Regions from separate parts of the Thomasclavelia ramosa DSM 1402 genome, predicted to be linked through region 2. Evidence: predicted binding sites of a transcription regulator. Region 2 holds the regulator's gene; the other holds the start of a gene.
The links. The regulator HrcA, encoded in region 2, represses chaperone genes, less so after heat shock. The targets are predictions, from matches to a motif close to TTTTAGCACTNNNNNNNNNNNAGTGCTAAAA.

Region 1: clpB (ATP-dependent chaperone ClpB) is a predicted target of HrcA. The motif match lies at 5,858-5,888, and genes of this name have one in related genera.

The regions. Positions count from the first base shown of each region.
Region 1 is NZ_CP036346.1:826,580-834,376, forward strand. Features, by position in the region: gene EYR00_RS03960 (beta-N-acetylglucosaminidase domain-containing protein) at 1-5,047, shown strand, start outside; gene EYR00_RS03965 (rubredoxin-like domain-containing protein) at 5,226-5,771, shown strand; gene clpB (ATP-dependent chaperone ClpB) at 5,946-7,797, shown strand, end outside.
Region 2 is NZ_CP036346.1:1,925,431-1,933,227, reverse strand. Features, by position in the region: gene EYR00_RS09370 (L-serine ammonia-lyase, iron-sulfur-dependent, subunit alpha) at 1-677, shown strand, start outside; gene hemW (radical SAM family heme chaperone HemW) at 667-1,761, shown strand; gene EYR00_RS09360 (flavin reductase) at 1,882-2,505, shown strand; gene hrcA (heat-inducible transcriptional repressor HrcA) at 2,692-3,732, shown strand; gene grpE (nucleotide exchange factor GrpE) at 3,735-4,286, shown strand; gene dnaK (molecular chaperone DnaK) at 4,304-6,121, shown strand; gene dnaJ (molecular chaperone DnaJ) at 6,182-7,306, shown strand; gene EYR00_RS09335 (YhjD/YihY/BrkB family envelope integrity protein) at 7,296-7,797, opposite strand, start outside.

The sequences.
Region 1 (7,797 bases), 1.1 Mb from region 2:
AACAGAAGATCGCTCTGAATTGATGAAATGGGGAGGATATTATAAATTAAATTCATATTTTTATGCTCCAAAAGATGACCCTAAACATAATTCTAAATGGCGTGAATTATACAGTGATGAAGAAATTGAAACAAAAATAAAACCGTTAGCACAAGCTGGTAATGAATCAAAATGTCGTTTTGTTTTTGCATTGCATCCGTATATGAATAATGCAATTAGATATAACAGTGAAGAAAATTATCAAGCTGATTTAAAAGTAATGCAGGCTAAATTTGCTCAAGTAATTGAAGCAGGTGTTCGTCAAATTGCAATTCTTGCTGATGATGCTGGAAATGTTGGTGGAGATAACTACATTAAAACTTTGAAAGATATGACTGCATGGATCAAGGAAATGCAAAAAACATATCCAGATTTAAAATTAACATTACCATTTTGTACTCAAGAATATATGGGTAATGGCCAAGGTTACTATACGAATTTCCCAGAAAACGTTCAAATTGTTATGACTGGTGGACGTGTTTGGGGTGAAGTTTCAAATAATTTTACAACAACTTTTACTAATAATGTAGGTCGTGGACCATATATGTGGATCAATTGGCCTTGTACTGATAATTCTAAAAAGCACTTGATTATGGGTGGATATAGTACATTCTTACATCCGGGGGTTGATCCAAATAAGATCCAAGGTATTGTTCTAAATCCAATGCAACAATCTGAACCAAGTAAAGTGGCAATTTTTGGAAATGCATGTTATTCATGGAATATTTGGGAAACTAGTGAAGAAGCAGATGAAATTTGGGAAGATTCATTTAAATATGTTGATCATAATAGCGCAGAAGTAACAGCTGCTTCGGATGCCTTAAAAGAACTATCAAAACATATGATAAATCAAAATATGGATAGTCGTGTAACGCCATTACAAGAGTCAGTAGAATTAAAAGATCGTTTGAATCAATTTAAAACTGCTTTAAATAGTGGTAATACAATCAGTGATGATTTATTTACCGATTTAATTAACGAGTTCACAAAATTACAAACAGCTGCAAAAACTTATCGTAATGAAGCAGGTGACACTCGTATAAAAGATCAAATAATTTATTGGTTAGATTGCTGGGATGATACTACTGAGGCAGCGATTGCTTTAATTAATGGTGTCAAAGCAGTGCAAGATGGTGCTGAAAATGACCAAATTTGGGACTTGTATGCTCAAGGTCAAGCTGCTTTTGAAAGATCAAAAACACATAATTTCCATTATGTTGATCATGATGAATATGCGGAAGTAGGGGTACAACATATTGTACCGTTTATAAAAACAATGGAACAATACTTATCTGATGTTGCATCATCAATTATTGATCCATCAAAACAGGTAACAAAATTTATTACAAATCGTGATGATACACCTACTGGAGCTATTTCAAATGTTTTTGATAATAAAGCCAATACGGAAATTGTTTATAAAAATCCAAATTCTATAAATGAAGGTACATATGTTGGTGTTAGTTACACAAAAGCTATTGATGTAGATAAAGTGATATTTAGATTAGGTACAAATAGTAATTCTAAAGATACTTTTGCAAAATCTAAAGTGCAATTTACTAATGATGGCAAAGAATGGAAAGATTTGGATGGAACTATTTATAATCTACCAAATGAAGTTGTTTTAGAAGATTTAGAATTACAAAATGTAAAAGGAATTAGAATGATTGCCACAGAAGCGAAATCTAATACTTGGTTAGGAATTCGTGATATTGTTGTAAATCCAACAGATGAACCTATTGTAGATAATGATATGGGAACATTATCTATAGATAAATTGTCATTACAAGGCGGTACTCTTGCAAAAGTAACAGATGGAGATAACTCTACATTTGCTCACTTTGCTGAAGATCCGTATAAAGGTGGCACAATTAAAGATTATATACCTATTGATGCCTCATTGATTTTAACATTCAAAAATCCTAAAAAATTAGGAACAATTAATTTTGTTCAAGATAGTAAAACTGATAAAATTACAAAATATGCGCTTGAATATACAATTGATGGTAAAAATTGGCAAGAAATTGCAAAATATGATGGTCAAGCAGCAGTTAATGAGGATGTTTCAGCATTAAACTTAACGGTTAAAGCAGTTAGAATTAGAAATTTAGAATTAAATTTACAAAATGATAGTGCTGGTTTTTGGTGGAAAGTTTATGATTTTAGTGTAAGCAATCCTGCAGCTATAGAAAAGACATTTATGTATACTGATACATGGGAAGTCTACAAAGGAACAGAGTCAAATCTAACGGATGGAGATAACACTACAGCTTTAGATTTTAATACTAAGCCTGGTGATACTAGCCGCGTTGGTGATTTTATTGGTTGGGATTTTGGAAAAACAATTCAGATAGGAAAAGTTCATGCTGTTATTGGTGGAGATCGTAATGCGGGTGACAAGTGGCTTAAATACAGTTTACAATACTCTACTGATGGTCAAGATTGGACAACATATAAATCATATGAAGGTGTTACTAACGGCAAAGATGTTATTGATGAGAATTTACGTGGAGTAGAGGCAAGATATGTTCGTTTAGTAAATAATGAACAGAAAAATTCTTGGGTAATTTTCTCAGAATTTGATGTTGCTCAATTTGATCCTATTAAAGATTATGATGATACAAATGTATACACAAATACAGAATATAGATTGATAACAGAAAGTAAAGAAGATTTAACTAAATTGATGTATGATGAGGTAATCACATTAACTCAAGGTCAATATATTGGTGTTGATTTATTAAGAATTAAAGATATTAGTGAAATTGTTGTTGATATGAATAAAGATAATTTGACTATAGAAACATCTAAAAATGCACTTGAGTGGACTACTGTAAAAACTAAAACTAGTGAATTACCTGATGCTCGTTATGTAAGAATAATTAATAATACTGATTCTGCCATTACTTTTGATCTTAATAGATTTGAAGTACATTCAAATGAATTATACGCTCCTTCATTATATGAAACAACAATGGGAATTAATAGTTCATGGGGAGTAGCAGAAGATAGTCGTAATAATGGTGCGGCTTTTGATGGTAATATTGATACAACAACAGAATTTGCAGATCTGCCACAAAAAGGACAATACATTATTTATGATTTAGGACAAGAAAGAAATATTTCTAAAATTCAAATGTTCTGCCAAGATTCTGCAGTAAATTATATTCGGGATGCTGATATTCTTATTTCTAATGATTTAGAAAATTGGACAAAGGTTATAACAATTGGTGATGGAGTAGAAAATAAAAATGATGCCTCTGTTACTTGTATAAATTCTGATGCAGGTTATAAAGCATCAAGTACTTATCCTAATAAGGTATTGGTTGAAGGGACTGCTGATAATGTTAAGGCTCGTTATTTAAAAATTTTAATGACAGCAACAAATAATAATCGTGCAGTTTTATTCAATGAAATTGTAATTAATGATGGTGAGTATGTTCCGGTATCAAATGATCCTACTTTTGAATCAAATGCAGTGGAAGTACAAGGATTTGTACCACAAAATATGTTTGACGGTGATTTAACTACAGCATATAAACCAAATACTACTGATGCAGGGTATATTACATATACACTTTCTGATAATTTAGATGTTAAGAAAATAAATATCGTTCAAAAAGGGACAGTAAGTAATGCTAAGGTAATGGCTTTAGTAATGGTTGGTGAAGAAAAACAGTGGGTACAAGTAGGCACTTTAAGCAAATCACTAAATGAGATATATTTACCATTTGATATGACTTATGAATTGAAGATTGTATGGGAAGCAAATAATATCCCAACAATTTCTGAAATTGTAAGATTAAATGATGATGAATTTTTACCAGAATTAGAAGCATTACAAAAATATGTTAACTCATTAAATGTTGATGAAAATAATTATACTGCGTCTTCTTATGCTAAGTATGTTAGCAAATTGAATCAGGCAAATGAAGTTTTATCAACTGCTTCAGGAGATAAGAAATTAATAATCAAAGCATATAGTGAATTACAAATTGCTTATACTAATTTAGTTACTCGTGGTAATGTCCAATTAATTAAAGATGAATTAAATAAAATTGGTGCATTAGTTGCTGATGATTATACTGATTCAACATGGGAGGCATTACAAGATAAAGTTAATGAGGCTAATACTTTATTAGCTAAAGGTGAAGAAGAATTGAGCGTTAAAGAAGTTGCTGATATGGTCAACATATTACAAGTAGCTAAATCAAACTTAATTACAAAAGTTTCAGTGAGTAAAGAAGTATTACAAAATTATATAGATACAAATGAGTTGGATAATTTAGATACTAGTAAATATCTAACATCTACTGCAACACCATTTGTAGATGCATTAAAGGTGGCACATGACCTAATTGCCAGTGATGATGCGACAGTTAAACAATTGGAAGATGCTTTAACAGCATTACAAGAAACACGTGCGGCATTGGTTTTAAAAGCAACTGCTGATGAAATTAATGCTATAAATGGATTAATTGATAGTTATAAAGAAAATAATTATACTGCTTCTACATGGAAAGAATTTGTTAAAGTACTAACAGAAGTTAAAGATGCTTTAAATGATGAAAACAGCAGTGAAGATATAGCTGAATTAACAAAAACTTTGAAAGCTGCTGCTGAAAAACTTGTAGAACGAGGAGATTTAACAGATCTTAATATTTTATTAGAAACTGCTGAAGCACTTGATGCTAATAGATATACTGAAGAATCTTATAATAAATTATTGGATATTATTAAAACTATCAAAGTAGAGTTAAAAGATAGTTCAGAAATGCTACAAACTGATGTAGATAAACTACAGGCTAAGTTGCAAGCAGCAATTGATGCATTAGAAATAAAACCATCAGTTACCCCTAATGAAGATGGTATAATTAATGGAAACACTGCATCAGATACAACAACTAGTTCAAAAACTGGTGACGATGTAGTTATTGGATCATTCTTAGTATTAGGAATGTTAAGTATTGCTGGATTATGGCTATACCGTAAAAAAGAAAATTGTTAATAGCGATATATTTCTCTCTCTCTTTTAGAAGAAGGCTGAATAAAAATTCAGCTTTTTTTCTATTTAGGTGAGTATATATATTGACAAAAAATTAAAATATGATATATTAATATCAGTAATCATTACTGTTAATTATAGGTGATGATGAAATAAATAATATAAAAAGGAGATAATTATAATGGCTAAATTTGTATGTTCTGTATGTGGATATGTTTATGAAGGAGATGCAGCTCCAGAACAATGTCCAGTATGTAAAGTTGGGGCTGACAAGTTCGTTGAACAAACAGGTGAAATGACTTGGGCAGCAGAACACGTTGTAGGTGTTGCTAAAGACGTAGATGAAGAGATCAAAAAAGAATTAAGAGCAAACTTTGAAGGAGAATGCTCAGAAGTAGGAATGTATTTAGCAATGGCAAGAGTTGCACATCGTGAAGGATATCCAGAAATTGGATTATATTGGGAAAAAGCAGCTTATGAAGAAGCTGAACATGCAGCAAAATTTGCAGAATTATTAGGAGAAGTAGTAACTGATTCAACAAAAAAGAACCTAGAGATGCGTGTTGAAGCTGAAAATGGAGCAACTATGGGTAAAACAGAATTAGCTAAGAAAGCTAAAGCATTAAACTTAGATGCAATTCATGATACAGTGCATGAAATGGCACGTGATGAAGCACGTCATGGAAAAGCGTTTGAAGGATTGTTAAACAGATATTTTGGTAAATAATAATTGGATATTAGATTAAACTAGGGTGACAAACCCTAGTTTTTTACATCTAGACAGAAGTAGATTTAAAAATAAATATTTTAATTTTTTAGCACTTTAACCTTGACAGTGCTAAAAAGAGATGTATAATATAATTAGCACTTAGGGATATAGAGTGCTAAAGGAGTGATAGACATGAATATTGAAAAATGGACTGCCAAGATGCAAGAAGCAATTCAAAAAGCAATAACAATGGCTAGTGAAATGGGTCATCAAGTAGTTGATGTAGAGCATTTTCTATTAGCTTTGCTGGAAGACAATGCAGGTATATTATATCGAGTCTTAAGTAAGGCAAATGTCAATATTGCCGATCTACAAAATAAATTGAACGTAAGGTTGCAAGGTAAGCCGATTGTAAGTAATGTGGATATAAATAGTATTCGAATCTCATATGATTTGAATCAACTGCTTAGTTTAGCGGATAAGCAAATGCATAATTTTAAAGATGAATATCTAAGTGTAGAACATTTAATTATGGCATTATTTGAATTAAATAGTAGCTGGTTAAAAGAAATATTAAATGGTTATAATTTAAATAAGAAAAACGTAAAGAAAATTATTGATGAAATGCGAGGTGGAAATATGGTCGATAATCAAAATCCTGAAAACCAATACGAAGTATTGGAAAAATATGGACGTGATTTAACAAAAGATGTTGCCGATGGAAAACTTGATCCAGTTATTGGGCGAGATGAAGAAATTCGTCGTGTGATTCAGATCTTATCACGAAAAACAAAAAATAACCCAATTTTAATTGGTGAACCTGGTGTGGGTAAAACAGCAATAGTTGAAGGATTAGCTTGGCGTATCTTTAAAAATGACGTGCCAGTTTCTCTGCAAAATAAAACACTATATGAATTAGATCTAGGAGCACTAGTTGCAGGAGCTAAATATCGTGGTGAATTTGAAGAAAGATTGAAAGCCGTTTTAAATGAAATTAAGAAGGCTGAAGGAGATATTATCTTATTTATCGATGAAATCCACCAATTAGTTGGTGCTGGTAAAACTGATGGGGCAATGGATGCTGCAAACTTATTAAAGCCAATGTTGGCTCGTGGTGAGTTGCATTGTATTGGAGCAACAACATTAGATGAATATCGGATGTATATTGAAAAAGATGCTGCCCTTGAAAGACGTTTCCAAAAAGTTCAAGTTGATGAACCAGATCAAGATGATACAATTGCCATTCTTCGTGGTTTGAAAGATTCATTTGAATCACATCATGGAGTACAAATTACTGATAGTGCAATTATTGGTGCTGTTAATATGTCACAACGATATATAACTGACCGTTTCTTACCTGATAAAGCAATTGATCTAATCGATGAAGCTTGTGCTTCTATTCGTATGGAAATAGATTCATTACCAGAAGAGTTAGATGTTATAACACGTGAGAAAAATCGATTAGAAATGGAACGAATTTCAATTGAAAAAGAAGACAAAAATGAAGATAATGAAAAACGTTTAAATGAGATTAAAAGTCGGATTGCTTCTTTAGACGAACAAGTAAAAGGTTTAACTGACAAATGGCAAGAAGAAAAGAAATCATTGGATCATATTAAAGAATTAAAAGACCAAAAAGTAAGATTAGAAGCTTTAACGGATAAATATCAGACAGAGGGTAATTTGGAAGAAGCATCAAGAATCAAATATCAAACATTACCACAAATCGAAAAAGAAATTAAAGAATTTGAAGCTTCTAAAAAAGAAGATGACTTATTACAAGAAAAGGTCACTGTAGATACAGTTAGCGAAGTAATTGCTCGCTGGACAGGAATTCCAATGAATAAATTAATGGAATCTGAACGTGAAAAATTATTAAAGTTAGATACTGCGTTAAAGGTACGGGTAATCGGTCAAGATGAAGCAATTGAAAAAGTTAGTGATGCAATTTTAAGATCAAGAGCAGGAATCAATGATGAAAATCGTCCAATTGGAAGTTTCCTATTCTTAGGTCCAACTGGAGTTGGTAAAACAGAAGTAGCTA
Region 2 (7,797 bases):
CAGGAAAACTGGGATTGAAAAGAGTTGCTAAATCAATGTATCAACAAGCAATCAACACACGTCGTAGTGGAGAACGAGATCGCTTATTAGTTAGTAGTTATGCTTATGCGGTTAGTGAAGAAAATGCCAGTGGACATCGTATTGTTACTGCACCGACATGTGGAGCTAGCGGAGTTTTACCAGCAGTCTTATATTATTGTTACAAACAATTAGAAATTCCTCGAAAAGAGATTATAAAAGCATTAGCAGTAGCTGGAATATTTGGCAATGTTATTAAAACAAATGCAACTATTTCTGGCGCTGATGGTGGTTGTCAGGCAGAAATCGGAAGTGCTTGTGCAATGGCAGCGGCTGCTTATGGCTGGATTTTAGAACTTAATAATAATCTGATTCAATATGCTGGTGAAATGGGCTTAGAACATAATCTTGGTTTAACATGTGATCCTGTAGGCGGCTATGTTCAAATTCCTTGTATTGAGCGTAATGGTTTTGGTGCACTTAGAGCAATGGATGCGGCGATGTATGCTAAGCAGCTGGGTTACTTGAGAAAAAATAAAGTTTCTTTTGATGCGGTTGTTCGGGTGATGAAAGAAACAGGAAAAGATTTAAATAGTGCGTATAAGGAAACTTCTTTAGGTGGTTTGGCTAAAGAATTTGGTTTTGAAAATGAAGACTAATTCATTATATCTGCATATTCCTTTTTGTGAACAAATTTGTGCATATTGTGACTTTTGTAAAGTTTTTTATAACGAACATCAAGCCGATGATTATTTGGCGGTTTTAAAACATGAACTTCAAGCTTTAAATATTACAGAGCCGCTAAAGACTATATATATTGGTGGTGGAACACCGAGCAGTTTAAATGATGAACAATTAGAATGGCTGATGGATATTATTAAACCATACATAAGTAGTGAGACTAAAGAGGTGTCCATAGAAGTTAATCCAGAAAGTATCGATTATTATAAATTAGATATTTTAAAAAGAGGTGGTGTTAGCCGTTTAAGTATCGGGGTTGAAACATTTAATGATATCCTTTTAAAAAAGATTAATCGCCAGCATACGACTATACAAGTTGAGCGGATTATCGATTATGCACGCAAAATTGGTTTTAATAATATTTCAATTGATCTTATGTATGGTTTGCCTAATCAAACGATTACGGATATAAAAAATGATTTAGCTAAGGTTAGACAGTTACCGATCGAGCATATTTCTTACTACTCACTAATTTTAGAAGATCATACTGTCTTGAAAAATCTAAATTATCAACCGCTTGATGAAGAAGTGGAATCGAAAATCACTCAATTGATAGAGGAATCTTTAGAACAAATAGGTTTCCATAAATATGAAATCAGTAACTTTGCGAAAACTGGATATGAGTCACTTCATAACCTAGCTTATTGGCAGTATGATAACTATTATGGAATTGGGGTAGGAGCCAGTGGAAAAATTGATGATTGCTTAATAGAACATAATCGTAATTTAAATGCTTATTTACGTCGTCAAAATACAATCACAAAGATGATTAATTCTAAAGAAGAAACGATGTTTAACCATTTAATGATGTCATTACGTTTGGTGAAAGGCTTAGATTTAAAAGAATTTGAAAAGAGATATGGTCTTAGAGCAGTTGATGTTTATCAAACTGCTATTGATAAACATTTGAAGATGAAAACGTTAGTAATTGAAAATGATTATTTACATGCAACTAGTGAATCAATTAAGTTATTAAATGAAATCTTAATAGATTTTTTATAAACGGGGATAATTAGATGAGTTATCGTATAGTGAACGGTTAAATCTTCTAAATTGGGTTTACAATAGGAAATAAAAGATGTATAATCAAATAGTAATCATTACTAATAAGGAGGTTGGGATATGAACAATAAAGCATTTTTTAAGTTAAGTTATGGGTTGTATGTTGTATCTAGCAGTTGTGATGGTAAGGATAGTGCTTGTATTGCTAACACTTTTGTACAGGTTACTTCAGAGCCGGCACGAGTTTGTATTACGCTGAATAAAAATAATTATACTACATCGTTAATTGAAAATAGTTGTGTTTATAACGTTGGGGTATTACTTGATGATATTGATATGGATGTTATCAGAAGATTTGGTTTTCAGTCTGGTAAAGATGTTAACAAATTTGATGGGATTGATTATGAAGTTGATTGTCAAAATATTAAACAAATCACCGAAGGAATAGCTGCTTCATTTAGTGTTAAAGTTATTTCAATGACAGATGTTGGAACACATATTATGTTTGTTGGCGATGTTATTGATTGTAAAGTGATTAATGAAGGTGAAGTATTAACTTATGCAAATTATCATAATAAGAAAAATGGAACAACACCTAAAAATGCTTCTAGTTATCAAGCAGATACTTCAAAACATGGTTGGAGATGTACTGTTTGTGGATTTATTTTAGAAGCAGATGAATTGCCTGAAGATTTTATTTGTCCAGTTTGTAAACAACCGTCAAGTGTTTTTGAAAAAATTTAACAGCCTTAGGGCTGTTTTTTTTGTGATTTTATCAAGGAATTAGATTGATTATAGAGTTGTTTTAAATAGAAATCGGATTTATAATTCTTTTTTTATTTTTTAGCACAAAGGTGTTGACAGTGCTAATTATTGATGTATAATGTATTTAGCACAAAGGAAAGATGAGTGCTAAGGGTGGTGAAACTGATGCTTACAGCGAGGCAACTATTAGTATTTAAATGTATTGTTGATGAGTTTATTGAAACGGCTGAACCAGTTGGGTCAAAAGCTTTGATGACAAAATATCAATTGCCTTATTCAAGTGCAACCATTCGTAATGAGATGAGTTTTCTTGAAGAGTATGGTTATTTAGAAAAAACTCATACATCTTCCGGACGAGTTCCTTCGGTTGAAGGATATCGATTCTATGTTGATAATCTTGCAAAGCGGGATCTAGATGAAGGGATTAAAAACCAAGTAGCGCAAATTTTTAGCGATCGTCATCGTGGTTTGAATGAAATTATTCATGAAAGTTGTGAGATGTTAAGTGAACTAACGCATCTAACATCGGTAGTCTTGGGACCAGATTCTAGCGAAGATACTTTGCAGCAAATCAATATTGTTCCTTTGAATGATAACCGAGTTACTGCGATTATTATTACGAATCAAGGCTATGTTGAAAACAAGGTGTTTGATTTAAACCGTAATCATAAAATTGATGATTTGGTGAGTTGTGTTGCAGTGATGAATGATTTATTGATAGGGACACCGATTGATCAGGTAGCATTTCGTTTAGAACGTGATGTAAAACCGGTGTTATCAGCTAAAATCAAGGAGCATGAGGAATTATTTAATGCTTTTCTTGAAGCTTTTGTTCGATTTGCTTCGAGCAATGTATATTTTTCAGGAAAAGAAAATATGTTATACCAGCCTGAGTATAATGATGTAAATAAATTGAGAAGAATCGTTAGTGCATTTGAAAACTCTCAAGTATGGAATGCCTTACAACCTTTATCTGATGAAGAAGGAGTAACGGTAAGAATTGGTTCTGATTCACCGATTAATGAAATTGAGGATGTATCGGTCATCTCAGCTTCATTTAGAACAGGAGAGAGAACCAAGGGATCTATTTCAGTAATTGGGCCAACAAGAATGCCTTATGAAAAAGTAGTTTCCTTAGTAGAGTATATTTCAAGGAATATTGAAGAGGCGTTCTTTGACGAATCAGATGATTCAAACGATGAATAGAGGTGAATGTAGTGGCTAAGGAAAAAGAAACAGTAGTAGATGAAGAATCTACAGAAAAGACTGCAGAAGAAACAGTTGAAACAAAAGAAGATGAAATTACAGTTGAAGATCAACTTAAGAATTTAGAAGATGAAGTAAATACTTGGAAAACTGATTATTATAAAGTGTTTGCTGATATGGAAAATCTTAAGAAGAGATTACAGAACGAACATGCTAATGCAATGAAATTTATGATGCAATCATTTATTGAAGAATTATTACCTGTTGTAGATAATTTTGAAAGATCGTTAGCTGTAGTTGATCCTAGTGATGAAATTAAAAACTTTTTGAAGGGTTATGAAATGATTTATAACCAACTGATGGAAGTATTAAAGTCACAAGGTGTTGAAGTAATTAAAACTGAGGGTGAAGAGTTTGATCCAAACTTCCATCAAGCAGTTATGACCGTAAAAGATGATAACTTTAAAACAAATATGATTGTTGAAGAGTTACAAAAAGGATATAAGTTAAAAGATCGCGTTATTCGTGCATCTTTAGTAAAAGTAAGTGAATAAATAGGAGGAATTTAATTATGGGTAAAATTATTGGTATTGACTTAGGTACAACAAATTCATGTGTCAGTGTTATGGAAAACGGTGAAGTTAAAGTAATCGCTAATCCAGAAGGAAACAGAACAACTCCTTCAGTAGTATCATTTAAAAATGGAGAGATTATCGTTGGTGAAGCTGCTAAACGTCAAGCAGTAACTAATCCAGATACAATTATGTCAGTTAAACGTCATATGGGTACTGATCATAAAGAACATGCAAATGGTAAAGACTATACACCACAAGAAATTTCAGCAATGATCTTACAAAACTTAAAAGCAACAGCTGAAGCATATTTAGGTGAAACTGTAACACAAGCAGTTATTACAGTTCCTGCATACTTTAACGATGCACAACGTCAAGCTACTAAAGATGCTGGTAAAATTGCTGGTTTAGAAGTAGAACGTATTATCAATGAACCAACTGCTGCTGCTTTAGCGTTTGGATTAGATAAATTAGATCAAGAACAAAAAGTATTAGTATATGACTTAGGTGGAGGTACATTTGACGTTTCTATCTTAGACTTAGCTGATGGAACTTTTGAAGTATTAGCTACTGCTGGGGATAATAAACTTGGTGGTGATGATTTTGATGAAAAAATCATGAATTGGGTTGTTGAAGAATTCAAAAAAGATCAAGGTGTTGATTTATCAAATGATAAAATGGCAATGCAACGTGTTAAAGAAGCTGCTGAAAAAGCTAAAAAAGACTTATCAGGAACTATGCAAACACAAATTTCATTACCATTCATCTCAGCTGGTGCAGCGGGGCCTTTACACTTAGAATTAACATTAACTAGAGCAAAATTTGATGAATTAACTCGTGATTTAGTTTTAAGAACTGAAACTCCTGTACGTCAAGCATTGAAAGATGCTGGTATGGACCCAACTGAAATTCATCAAGTATTATTAGTAGGAGGTTCTACTCGTATTCCTGCTGTTCAAGAATCAGTTAAAAAATTATTAGGAAAAGATCCAAATAAATCTGTTAACCCTGATGAAGTAGTATCTATGGGTGCTGCAATTCAAGGTGGGGTTATTGCTGGTGATGTTAAAGATGTATTATTACTAGATGTTACTCCATTATCATTAGGTATTGAGACTATGGGTGGTGTAATGACAGTATTAATTGAAAGAAATACAACTATTCCAACAACTAAATCTCAAGTATTCTCAACTGCTGCTGATAATCAACCTGCTGTAGATATCAACGTTTTACAAGGTGAAAGATCAATGGCTAAAGATAATAAACAATTAGGTTTATTTAAATTAGACGGTATTGAACCAGCTCCACGTGGTGTACCTCAAATCGAAGTAACTTTCAGCATTGACGTTAATGGTATCGTAAATGTTAAAGCTAAAGATTTAAAATCTCAAAAAGAACAATCTATCGTTATTCAAAACTCAACTGGTTTAAGTGATGAAGAAATTGATAGAATGGTTAAAGAAGCTGAAGCTAATAAAGCTGAAGATGAACAAAAACGTAAAGATATCGAAACAAGAAATAAAGCTGAACAAATGATTAATGAAATCGATAAAGCTTTAGCAGAACAAGGTGACAAAATTGATGCTACTCAAAAAGAATCTGCTGAAAAATTAAAAGATGAGTTAAAGGCAGCTTTAGATAACAACGATATGGCTACATTAGAAGCTAAAATGTCTGAATTAGAACAAATGGCACAACAAATGGCTTCATATGCATATCAACAACAAGGTGGAGCAGGAGCTAGTGATGCAAATGCTGGTACAGCAAATGCACAAGATGATAATGTTGTTGATGCAGATTTCGAAGAAAAGAACTAATCATTTAAAGCCAAGGCTTTGCCGCCTTGGTTTTAAATAGTATAAAAAGAGGGTGAAAATATGGCTGATAAAAGAGATTATTATGAAGTCTTAGGTGTAAGTAAACAGGCTTCAGCCGATGAGATCAAACGAGCTTATCGTAAAAAAGCAAAACAATATCATCCTGATGTCAACAAAGAGCCTGGTGCTGAAGAAAAGTTCAAAGAAGTCCAAGAAGCTTATGAAGTATTATCAGATGCTAATAAAAAAGCCACTTATGACCGCTTTGGTCATGCTGCATTTGAGCAAGGTGCTGGTAATGGTGGTGCTGGTGGTTTTGGTGGATTTGGATTTGAAGATGTTGATTTAGGAGATATTTTTGGATCTTTCTTTGGTGGTGGCGGAAGATCACGTCAAAGAAATACAGGACCACGTCGTGGTGATGATCGCTTAATGCGTTTAAATATCAGTTTCATGGAAGCAGTAAATGGTGTAAAGAAAGATATTAAAGTTACTTATGATGCACCATGTACTCATTGTAACGGTAGTGGGGCTAAAAATCCTAATGATGTCCAAACGTGTTCACGCTGTGGTGGACGTGGAACTGTTCAACAGCAGCAAAGTTCACCATTTGGGACATTTGTAACTGAAACTACTTGTCCTGACTGTAATGGAACTGGAAAAGTTGTTAAAGAGAAATGTCCACATTGTCATGGACGTGGATATGAAACTAAGACAGTGACAGTACAATTAGATATACCAGCTGGTATTAATTCTAATCAACAATTGCGCGTAGCTGGCAAAGGTGGACGAGGAGCAAATGGTGGACCTAATGGAGATTTATTTGTAGAAATTCAAGTAGGAAGTCACGAACATTTTAAACGTGAAGGGCGAAATATTCATATTACTATTCCTGTTTCTAATGTAGATGCTACATTAGGATGTGAAGTTGATGTTCCAACTGTTCAAGGGGATGTTACAGTAAAAATTCCTGCTGGAACACAATCAGGAACAATACTGCGTCTAAAGGGTAAGGGCGTTAAAGATCTTCGTAGTACTAATTATGGTGATGAAATGGTTAGAATCGAAGTTAAGATTCCGACTAAACTTTCATCTGAAGAAAAAGAATTATATACTAAATTATCAAAACTTTCAAAGAAGAAAGAATCAATTTTTGATGCATTTAAACGTCAATTTAAAAAATAAAAACGAAGGAAAAATATTCTTCGTTTTTTATTTTTTTAAGAATGATTATTTTTTTCATTTCAATGATTAATCTTTTCATATGAGCTTCAAACATGATATACATGCCAATAAAAATTGTTTCAGCAATCAGAGAAAAAGATATCATAATAACTACAACAGAAGCCAATGGACCGTATACGCTAGTATAATCTGCTATGCTAAAATAAAATTCAAGAGCAGATAATAAAATTAACATCAGTATACTTGAACAAAAGGCTCCTTTTACAATGTCAAAAATGTGAACATGAACATCTGGAATAATCTTATATAATAAAAATAAAATAATAAAAAAAACTAAAAATAAATATAAATCACCAAGTACTAAAATATCTTTAAAATTAATAAAATAATTAATTAGAGGGATGATTGTTAATATGGATATTATTAGTAATAATAAAACGAAAACAGCAATCGTTTTTAAAAGCATTAATAATTGTTCAATAATTATATTC